DNA from 3 places in the Streptomyces sp. NPDC012466 genome. Region 3 is predicted to be linked to each of the others. Evidence: riboswitches for the same ligand, from Rfam matches in the RefSeq annotation. Region 3 holds a riboswitch; each other region holds the start of a gene.
The links. Region 3 has a riboswitch for cyclic di-AMP ahead of ACFY9E_RS25665 (NlpC/P60 family protein). Riboswitches for the same ligand answer to the same signal wherever they lie in the genome.

Region 1 (2,251 bases), on a different contig from region 3:
CGCCTGCCCGGCGCGACGGTGTACAGCAGCCTGGAGCCCTGCGCCCGCCGCGCCTCCCGCCCCGCACCCTGCGCCCGGCTGATCCTCGACGCGGGTGTACGGCGGGTCGTCACGGCCTGGCGCGAGCCGGACACCTTCGTCGCGGACGCCGACGGCAGCGGCCTTCTCTCGGCCGCCGGAGTGGAGGTCGTCGTCCTGCCGGAGCACGAGGAGCGGGCCAAGGCCCCGAACCGCCACCTCCCGGGCTGAGTAGGGGCCGAGCGGCCCGACAGGTCGCGTCCGCACCGCCGTCCGCGTCAGTCGGCCGGCACCGACGACCTGTTCACCGCCTGGGAAACCTCACTCACACGGGCACCCCGGGTGGCTGAGCGGCGGGTGTGCACGAGCGGTCCCGCGGATGGCGTACACTGGAGTCACAACGACGCGGGGTGGAGCAGCTCGGTAGCTCGCTGGGCTCATAACCCAGAGGTCGCAGGTTCAAATCCTGTCCCCGCTACTGAAGGCCGAGGGCCGGAATCCGAAAGGGTTCCGGCCCTCGGTGCATTTCCCCGTGACCCTCACGACGGCCCTTACGCTCGGTGAGCGAACCGTCCGGTTCCGCATAACAACTGACACACCGTCAAAACCCCTCAGTCACTTGCGATGCGGTCAACTCGCCCGATTTAAGCCGGTCATGGCAGTAAGTCCGCGCGAAAAAGGTTAATGATCAAGTGGAATCGCTGGAATACACCTCGCGCGTCTATTAACGTTCGATAACGCAGCGCGGTCGTCCCAGCCGTCACAGAAGGCGGCTCCGTGCGCACGCGCCGAATCCCGAAAGGGAACCGGGGAACCACCACTTGGGGTGAATCGCGCGGATACCACCGTGGAAGCACGGCGGGTATACGCGCGTAGGAGACCTTCCTGCTCCGAACCCGTCAGCTAACCCGGTAGGCGAGAAGGAAGGAAAGGAGCACGCCCACGTGGCGTCCAACCGGCCTGCCCCCGCGGCCCCGTTCGCGCCGAAGCGCGACACCGAAACCTTCGGCTACGGCGGTCAGCACACCGACGAGGGCCCGTTCCAGGAGTGGAACCCCACCGAGGAGTCCATCCGTCCCGTCCGTGGCCGGCACCGCGTCACCAAGCAGCGCGGCGGAGGTCTCGCCCGCAGCTCCACCGTCCTCGGCGTCGGCGTCATAGCCGCCGTGGGTGCCGGCGGCATGGCCAGCGCCCAGACCGGCAAGCCCCCGGTGTCCATCTCCGTGCCGGACCTGCCCTCGGTGGGTTCCCTCATCTCGGACGACGACACCCCCGAAGGTTCCGCCACCCCGCTCAGCAGCCTCGGCACCGCCACGGCGGACCCCGAGCAGGGCACCTCCGGTGCCGGCGCCGGCGAGGCGCTGCGCGCCCGGATCATGGCGCAGGTCGAGCACCAGCAGGACCAGATCGAGACCAAGGCCGCCCAGGACGCGGCGGCCGCCGCCGAGAAGGCGGCGGCGGAAGCCGTCGCCAAGGCGGAGAAGGAAGCCAAGGCCAAGGCCGCCGAAGCCAAGAAGAAGGCGGAGGAAGAGGCCGAGAAGAAGGCCGAGGCCGAGCGGCTCGCCGCCCTCGCCAAGCAGTTCACGCTGCCGACCTCCTCGTACACCATCACCTCCAGCTTCGGCCAGGCCGGTGCCTACTGGTCCTCCGGCTACCACACCGGCCTCGACTTCGCCGCCCCCACGGGCACGCCGATCAAGGCGGTGCACAGCGGCACCATCACCGAGGCGGGCTGGAACGGCTCGTACGGCTACAAGACCGTCCTCACCCTCGATGACGGCACCGAGATCTGGTACGCGCACCAGTCGTCCATCGGCGTCAGCGTCGGCCAGAAGGTCAGCACCGGCGACGTCATCGGCCGCGTGGGCGCCACCGGCAACGTCACCGGGGCGCACCTCCACCTGGAGGTCCACTCCGGTGGATCCGCGAGTGGCATCGACCCGATGGCGTGGCTGCGGGGCAAGGGACTGAACCCGTAAGCAACACCGACTCGTTGAAGCACCGGCGGCCCTGACGACGACCCCCCCGACGTCAGGGCCGCCGGTTTTCCGGTGCGGTGTTCACGGGAGCTTCGCGGCCCTTGCGGAATGAGGCGTTCCCCTGCGGTCGTTGCCACAGAGCATGACGTCCCTTCGCAAGCTCGGCTCCTCCGACCTCCAGGTCTTCCCCCTCGCCCTCGGCGGCAACGTCTTCGGCTGGACCGCCGACCAGGACCGGTCGTTCGCCGTCCTCG
Region 2 (2,251 bases), on a different contig from region 3:
GATATCCGTGGCCGAGAGAATCCTCGCCGACCAGGGGGTCGGCGCGTGGCGTACCTGCGGGCTGCTCTCCGGCCTCGAGCAGGACAAGGGGTCGGAGGCGTCCGGCTCGTCCGAGTCATCCGGTGAGGTGGACTCGCCCGGTTTGCTCGACGGCCCCGATTCCTCCCCTTCTTCTGAGCCTTCCTCAAGCCCTTCGTCGTCGCCTGACGCGCAGTCGACCCAGAAGGATGAAACCTCCAAGTCGGACAAGTCCTCTGATTCCGCCTCTCGGGAGCAGGGGCGGGAGCAGGATCAGAAGTCCGGCAGCTCCCCCTCCGCCACCCCCGGCAGTGGCGAGTCCGGCAACTCGCGCCAGGGCGGCGACTCTTCGGCCCTGACGGACACCGGCTCCGGCCGCCACCGCGGCCCCAGCGCCGAGGAGGGCTCCGCGCCCGCGAGCGGCCGTGAGGGCGCGTCCTCGGGCCGCCACGCCTCGCGCGGCGACGACGCCTCCCGGGACGCGTCCGAGGGCTCCTACATCGTCGGCGTGGGCGACAGTCTCTGGTCCATCGCCGACTCCCTTGACCTCGACGGCGGATGGAACTCCCTCTACGACGGGAACGAGCAGACCGTCGGTACCGACCCGAACCTCATCCTCCCCGGTCAGACGCTCACGACAGGGGTCGAAGCGGACGCGAAGTAGTTGTTCGGGCAGTGCGGAAACGGCGGCTTAAGTCACCCCGAAACCGGGTGAGTTCGCGTCACGTTTCGCGCCGAATGTCCCGTATAAGGCCCGTGAGAGATAGATCTCAGAAGCCCTGATCGTCTTTGAAATTCCGTGGATCGCGTGCCTACGGTCGTGACCGCTCGTCACCACGAGCCCCGGCTGCCGCAACGCCGAATCCTGCCAGCGGCCGTACGGGAACAGTCGTCGCGTCAAGCGCCGTAGGCAGGAGCGGGGGACCCAAGGTAAGTGCCCGACCGGCCGGTTGTGCCGGAAGGGCTTGGGGTGAAGCCGCGTCCCGGGAGGGGCGCGGCCGGGCAACTCAACCGGCCCGAACCCGACAGCTCACCTCGCAGGCGTCGGTGAGGGGATCTCTCCATGCTGTTTTCCGGTAAGGGCACGCACCGCCGTCCGTCCAAGGCCACGCGCGCCATCGCCATCGCCGGTGTCACCGGTGCCGCCGTCGCCGCCCCGCTGATGGCGGCCGGCAACGCCTCCGCCGCCACCGCCTCGGAGTGGGACACCGTCGCCCAGTGCGAGTCCGGCGGCAACTGGTCCATCAACACCGGCAACGGCTACTACGGCGGTCTGCAGTTCTCCGCCTCCACCTGGTCCGGCTACGGCGGCACCAAGTACGCCTCCACCGCCGACCAGGCCACCAAGGCCCAGCAGATCGAGATCGCCGAGAAGGTCCTGGCGAGCCAGGGCAAGGGCGCCTGGCCCGTCTGCGGCAAGGGCCTGTCGAGTGCCGGCTACACCGGCGGCGGCTCCTCGAGCGACTCCGGCAGCTCCACGCAGCAGCAGAGCCAGCAGAGCACCGAGACCCGCCAGACCGAGCAGCAGCCGGCTTCCCGCTCCGACGAGCGCCCGGCCGCGAAGAAGACCGTCACCACCCCGACCGGCAAGAAGGTCAAGAAGGGCGACGGCGAGTACAAGGTCGTCAAGGGCGACACCCTCAGCTCGATCGCCACGGAGGAGAAGGTCAAGGGCGGCTGGGAGAAGCTCTACCAGCTGAACAAGGACATCGTCGAGGACGCCAACCTCATCTACCCGGGCCAGCAGCTGCACCTGAAGTAAGCAGCGGCCCCGCCGGACCCGCCCAGGGTCCTCGTGCTCCCCGCCCCGGTGCGTCATCCCCCGTACGCACCGGGGCGGGGTTTTTTTCGGCAACCGGTTTTGTTCCGTTCGGAAACAATTTACTCTCGGTTCTGTCCATGGGGTGGGCGACCCGGTGGCCGATCGCCCGGGGCCGGTTAGGCTCATGTCGCGAGCCACCACGGCCCGCACCCCGCCGGGTCCACGCGACCCGCGTACCGCGTCACATGAAGAAGGAGATGCTCGTGCCGTCCATCGACGTCGTCGTAGCCCGGGAAATCCTGGACTCCCGAGGCAACCCCACGGTCGAGGTCGAGGTCGGCCTCGACGACGGCAGCACCGGTCGTGCCGCCGTCCCGTCCGGCGCCTCCACGGGCGCCTTCGAGGCCATCGAGCTCCGCGACGGCGACTCGAACCGCTACCTCGGCAAGGGTGTGGAGAAGGCCGTCCTCG
Region 3 (2,251 bases):
CGAGCGGCTGCACGCCGGCCGCGGAGAAGCCGGTGCCGAGCACGGCGGTCGTCGCCACGGTGGTGAGCGCCGCCGCCATCTCCGCCCGCCACGCGCCGTGGGCCCGCTGGGCGAGGCCCGTAACCGCCACCAGCCAGGCCGTACAGGCCAGGGCCAGGGTGATCCGGGAGAGGACCTCGTACCCGGCCGAGTCGAGACCGGCCGACACGACACCGGTCGCCAGCGCATACGTCGCCCACCAGGTGGCAAACGGGGAGGGACCGGACATGGTGCCGATGCTAGAGAGCGTCGGACGCGCGACGAGAGGGGCACGCGCGCGTGCCCCTCAAAATCGCGAGGAGACCTCTCAGGCCGGCCGCACCACGCTGTGGACGGCCGACTCGCCGTCGTAGTAGATCGACTCCTCACGCACGTACGTGCCGGGCTTCGGGGCGTGGATCATCATGCCGTTGCCGATGTAGATCCCGACGTGGGTGACGTCGTCGTAGAAGAAGACCAGGTCGCCGGGCTGGGCCTGGGAGAGCGGCACCGTGGTGCCGGCGTCGACCTGGTCGTAGGTGGTGCGCGGCAGGTCGACGCCCGCGGCCTTCCAGGCGGCCTGGGTGAGGCCGGAGCAGTCGTAGGAACCGGGGCCGACGGCGCCCCACACGTACGGCTTGCCGATCTGGGCGCGCGCGAAGGCGAGCGCCTTGTCGGCCTTGGTGGCGTACGAGGAGTCGGCCGGGACCGTCGAGGTGGACGAACCGGTGCCCGACGACCCCGACGAGCCGCTCTCCTGCTGCCGGGCAGCCTCTTCCTGTGCCTTCTGCCGCGCGGCCTGCTGCCGGGCCAGCTCATCGGCCTTGCGGGCGGCCTCCTCCCGCTTCTCCCTCTCGATCGCCGCGAGCCGCGCCTTCTCCTCGGCGGTCAGCCTCGACATCAGCTCGCGCGCGTCCGCGAGCTTGCGCTGGACGGTGGCCTTGGCCGTCTTCAGATCGCCCTGCGACTCGGTGAGCGTCTCCAGGCTCTCGGTGGCCTCCTGACGCTTCTTCATCGTCTCGGACTGCTGCGTGACGTAGTCGTCGACCGCGACCTTCTGACGGCCCGTCATCCGGTCCATCAGCTGGGCCTGGTCGAAGTAGTCCTGCGGGGTGTCCGCGAGCAGGAACGTCGCCGTGTCCGGGGCGGCGACACCGGTGCGGTACTGGGCGGAGGCGTAGGAACCGAGCTGATCGCGCGCCTCGTTGAGCTTCTGTGTGCGCTGGGCCACGTCGTCCAGGAGGGTGTCGACGCGCTTGCGCTGCTTCGCGGTCTTCTCCTTGGCCGCGTTGTACTTGTCGGTCGCCGACTCGGCCTGGCGGTACAGGTCGTCGACCTTCTTCTCGACTTCCTCCAGGCTGGGCTTGCCGTCGGCCTCGGGGGTGGCGTTGGCCGACTGGGACAGCAGGGCCACGGAGGTGAGGGCCGCCGTTGCGAGGGCGGGGGTCCGTATGCCTGCCACGCGCGTACCCGTAGGACGCGACTTGCGGTGCGACGCCAAGGGAGGCGACTCCTTCCACGTTCCGCCTACCGGGTTAGCTGTCGGGTTCGGGCGGATGGTTCGGAAGGGTTGCCCTACGGCCTTCTCCGCGCAGGGAGTCGGGCCGATTCACCCCAGGTTCACGGTTGGGTCCCCGGCTCCGGCTGCCGTAGCGGCACATCGGACTCGGCGGAGGCCGCGCGGCCCGGCGACGTTCGCCGGTGGGGGTCATGCGGCCTGGTCGCACCGTAGCCAATTCGTGTGGCCCCTGTGAAGGTTGATGGGTGATATGCCCGATACATTTTCGTGACCTTCCTCATGAACGTTGCACACGGTGACCGATCGAGGGAGTTTGGTCGTGAATCATCCGTAATTGGGTGGGTCGTAGCAGCCTGTGATCACGCCGTCATGCAGGGCGATAATGCGCCGCCGGGTGGCCGGCGGGAGCCCGGGCGCGCGGCGATGTTTCCAGGGCGGCGGCGGGCTGTCAGTGGGGCGCCCTAGACTCGGAGAGCGATGAGCAGCCTCTTTGACGACAACTTCCTGGCGAACCTCCAGGCCCAGCGGGGCCCCGCGGACGAGCCCCCGCCGCCACCCGAGGACGATCACGTACCGGAGTCGATTCCGGACGATCTGTTCGGCGGGAAGTTCGACGTGCCCCCGGACCGGGACGCCTACTACCGGGACGGCGCCCCCCGCCCGGTGGTGGACACCGCCACCCTCCTGGAGGGGCTGAACGACAACCAGCGCGCC

Region 1: another riboswitch for cyclic di-AMP. It lies ahead of ACFY9E_RS12380 (peptidoglycan DD-metalloendopeptidase family protein); the one in region 3 lies ahead of ACFY9E_RS25665 (NlpC/P60 family protein).
Region 2: another riboswitch for cyclic di-AMP. It lies ahead of ACFY9E_RS22490 (transglycosylase family protein); the one in region 3 lies ahead of ACFY9E_RS25665 (NlpC/P60 family protein).

The regions. Positions count from the first base shown of each region.
Region 1 covers NZ_JBIBEQ010000003.1:22,338-24,588, reverse strand. The annotation lists gene ACFY9E_RS12390 (dihydrofolate reductase family protein) at 1-249, shown strand, start outside; tRNA gene ACFY9E_RS12385 (tRNA-Met) at 423-496, shown strand; cyclic di-AMP (ydaO/yuaA leader) riboswitch at 795-951, shown strand; gene ACFY9E_RS12380 (peptidoglycan DD-metalloendopeptidase family protein) at 963-1,997, shown strand; gene ACFY9E_RS12375 (aldo/keto reductase) at 2,140-2,251, shown strand, end outside.
Region 2 covers NZ_JBIBEQ010000006.1:95,453-97,703, reverse strand. The annotation lists gene ACFY9E_RS22495 (transglycosylase family protein) at 1-682, shown strand, start outside; cyclic di-AMP (ydaO/yuaA leader) riboswitch at 911-1,077, shown strand; gene ACFY9E_RS22490 (transglycosylase family protein) at 1,082-1,780, shown strand; gene eno (phosphopyruvate hydratase) at 2,044-2,251, shown strand, end outside.
Region 3 covers NZ_JBIBEQ010000007.1:171,988-174,238, forward strand. The annotation lists gene ACFY9E_RS25660 (hypothetical protein) at 1-268, opposite strand, end outside; gene ACFY9E_RS25665 (NlpC/P60 family protein) at 347-1,519, opposite strand; cyclic di-AMP (ydaO/yuaA leader) riboswitch at 1,527-1,700, opposite strand; gene pcrA (DNA helicase PcrA) at 2,015-2,251, shown strand, end outside.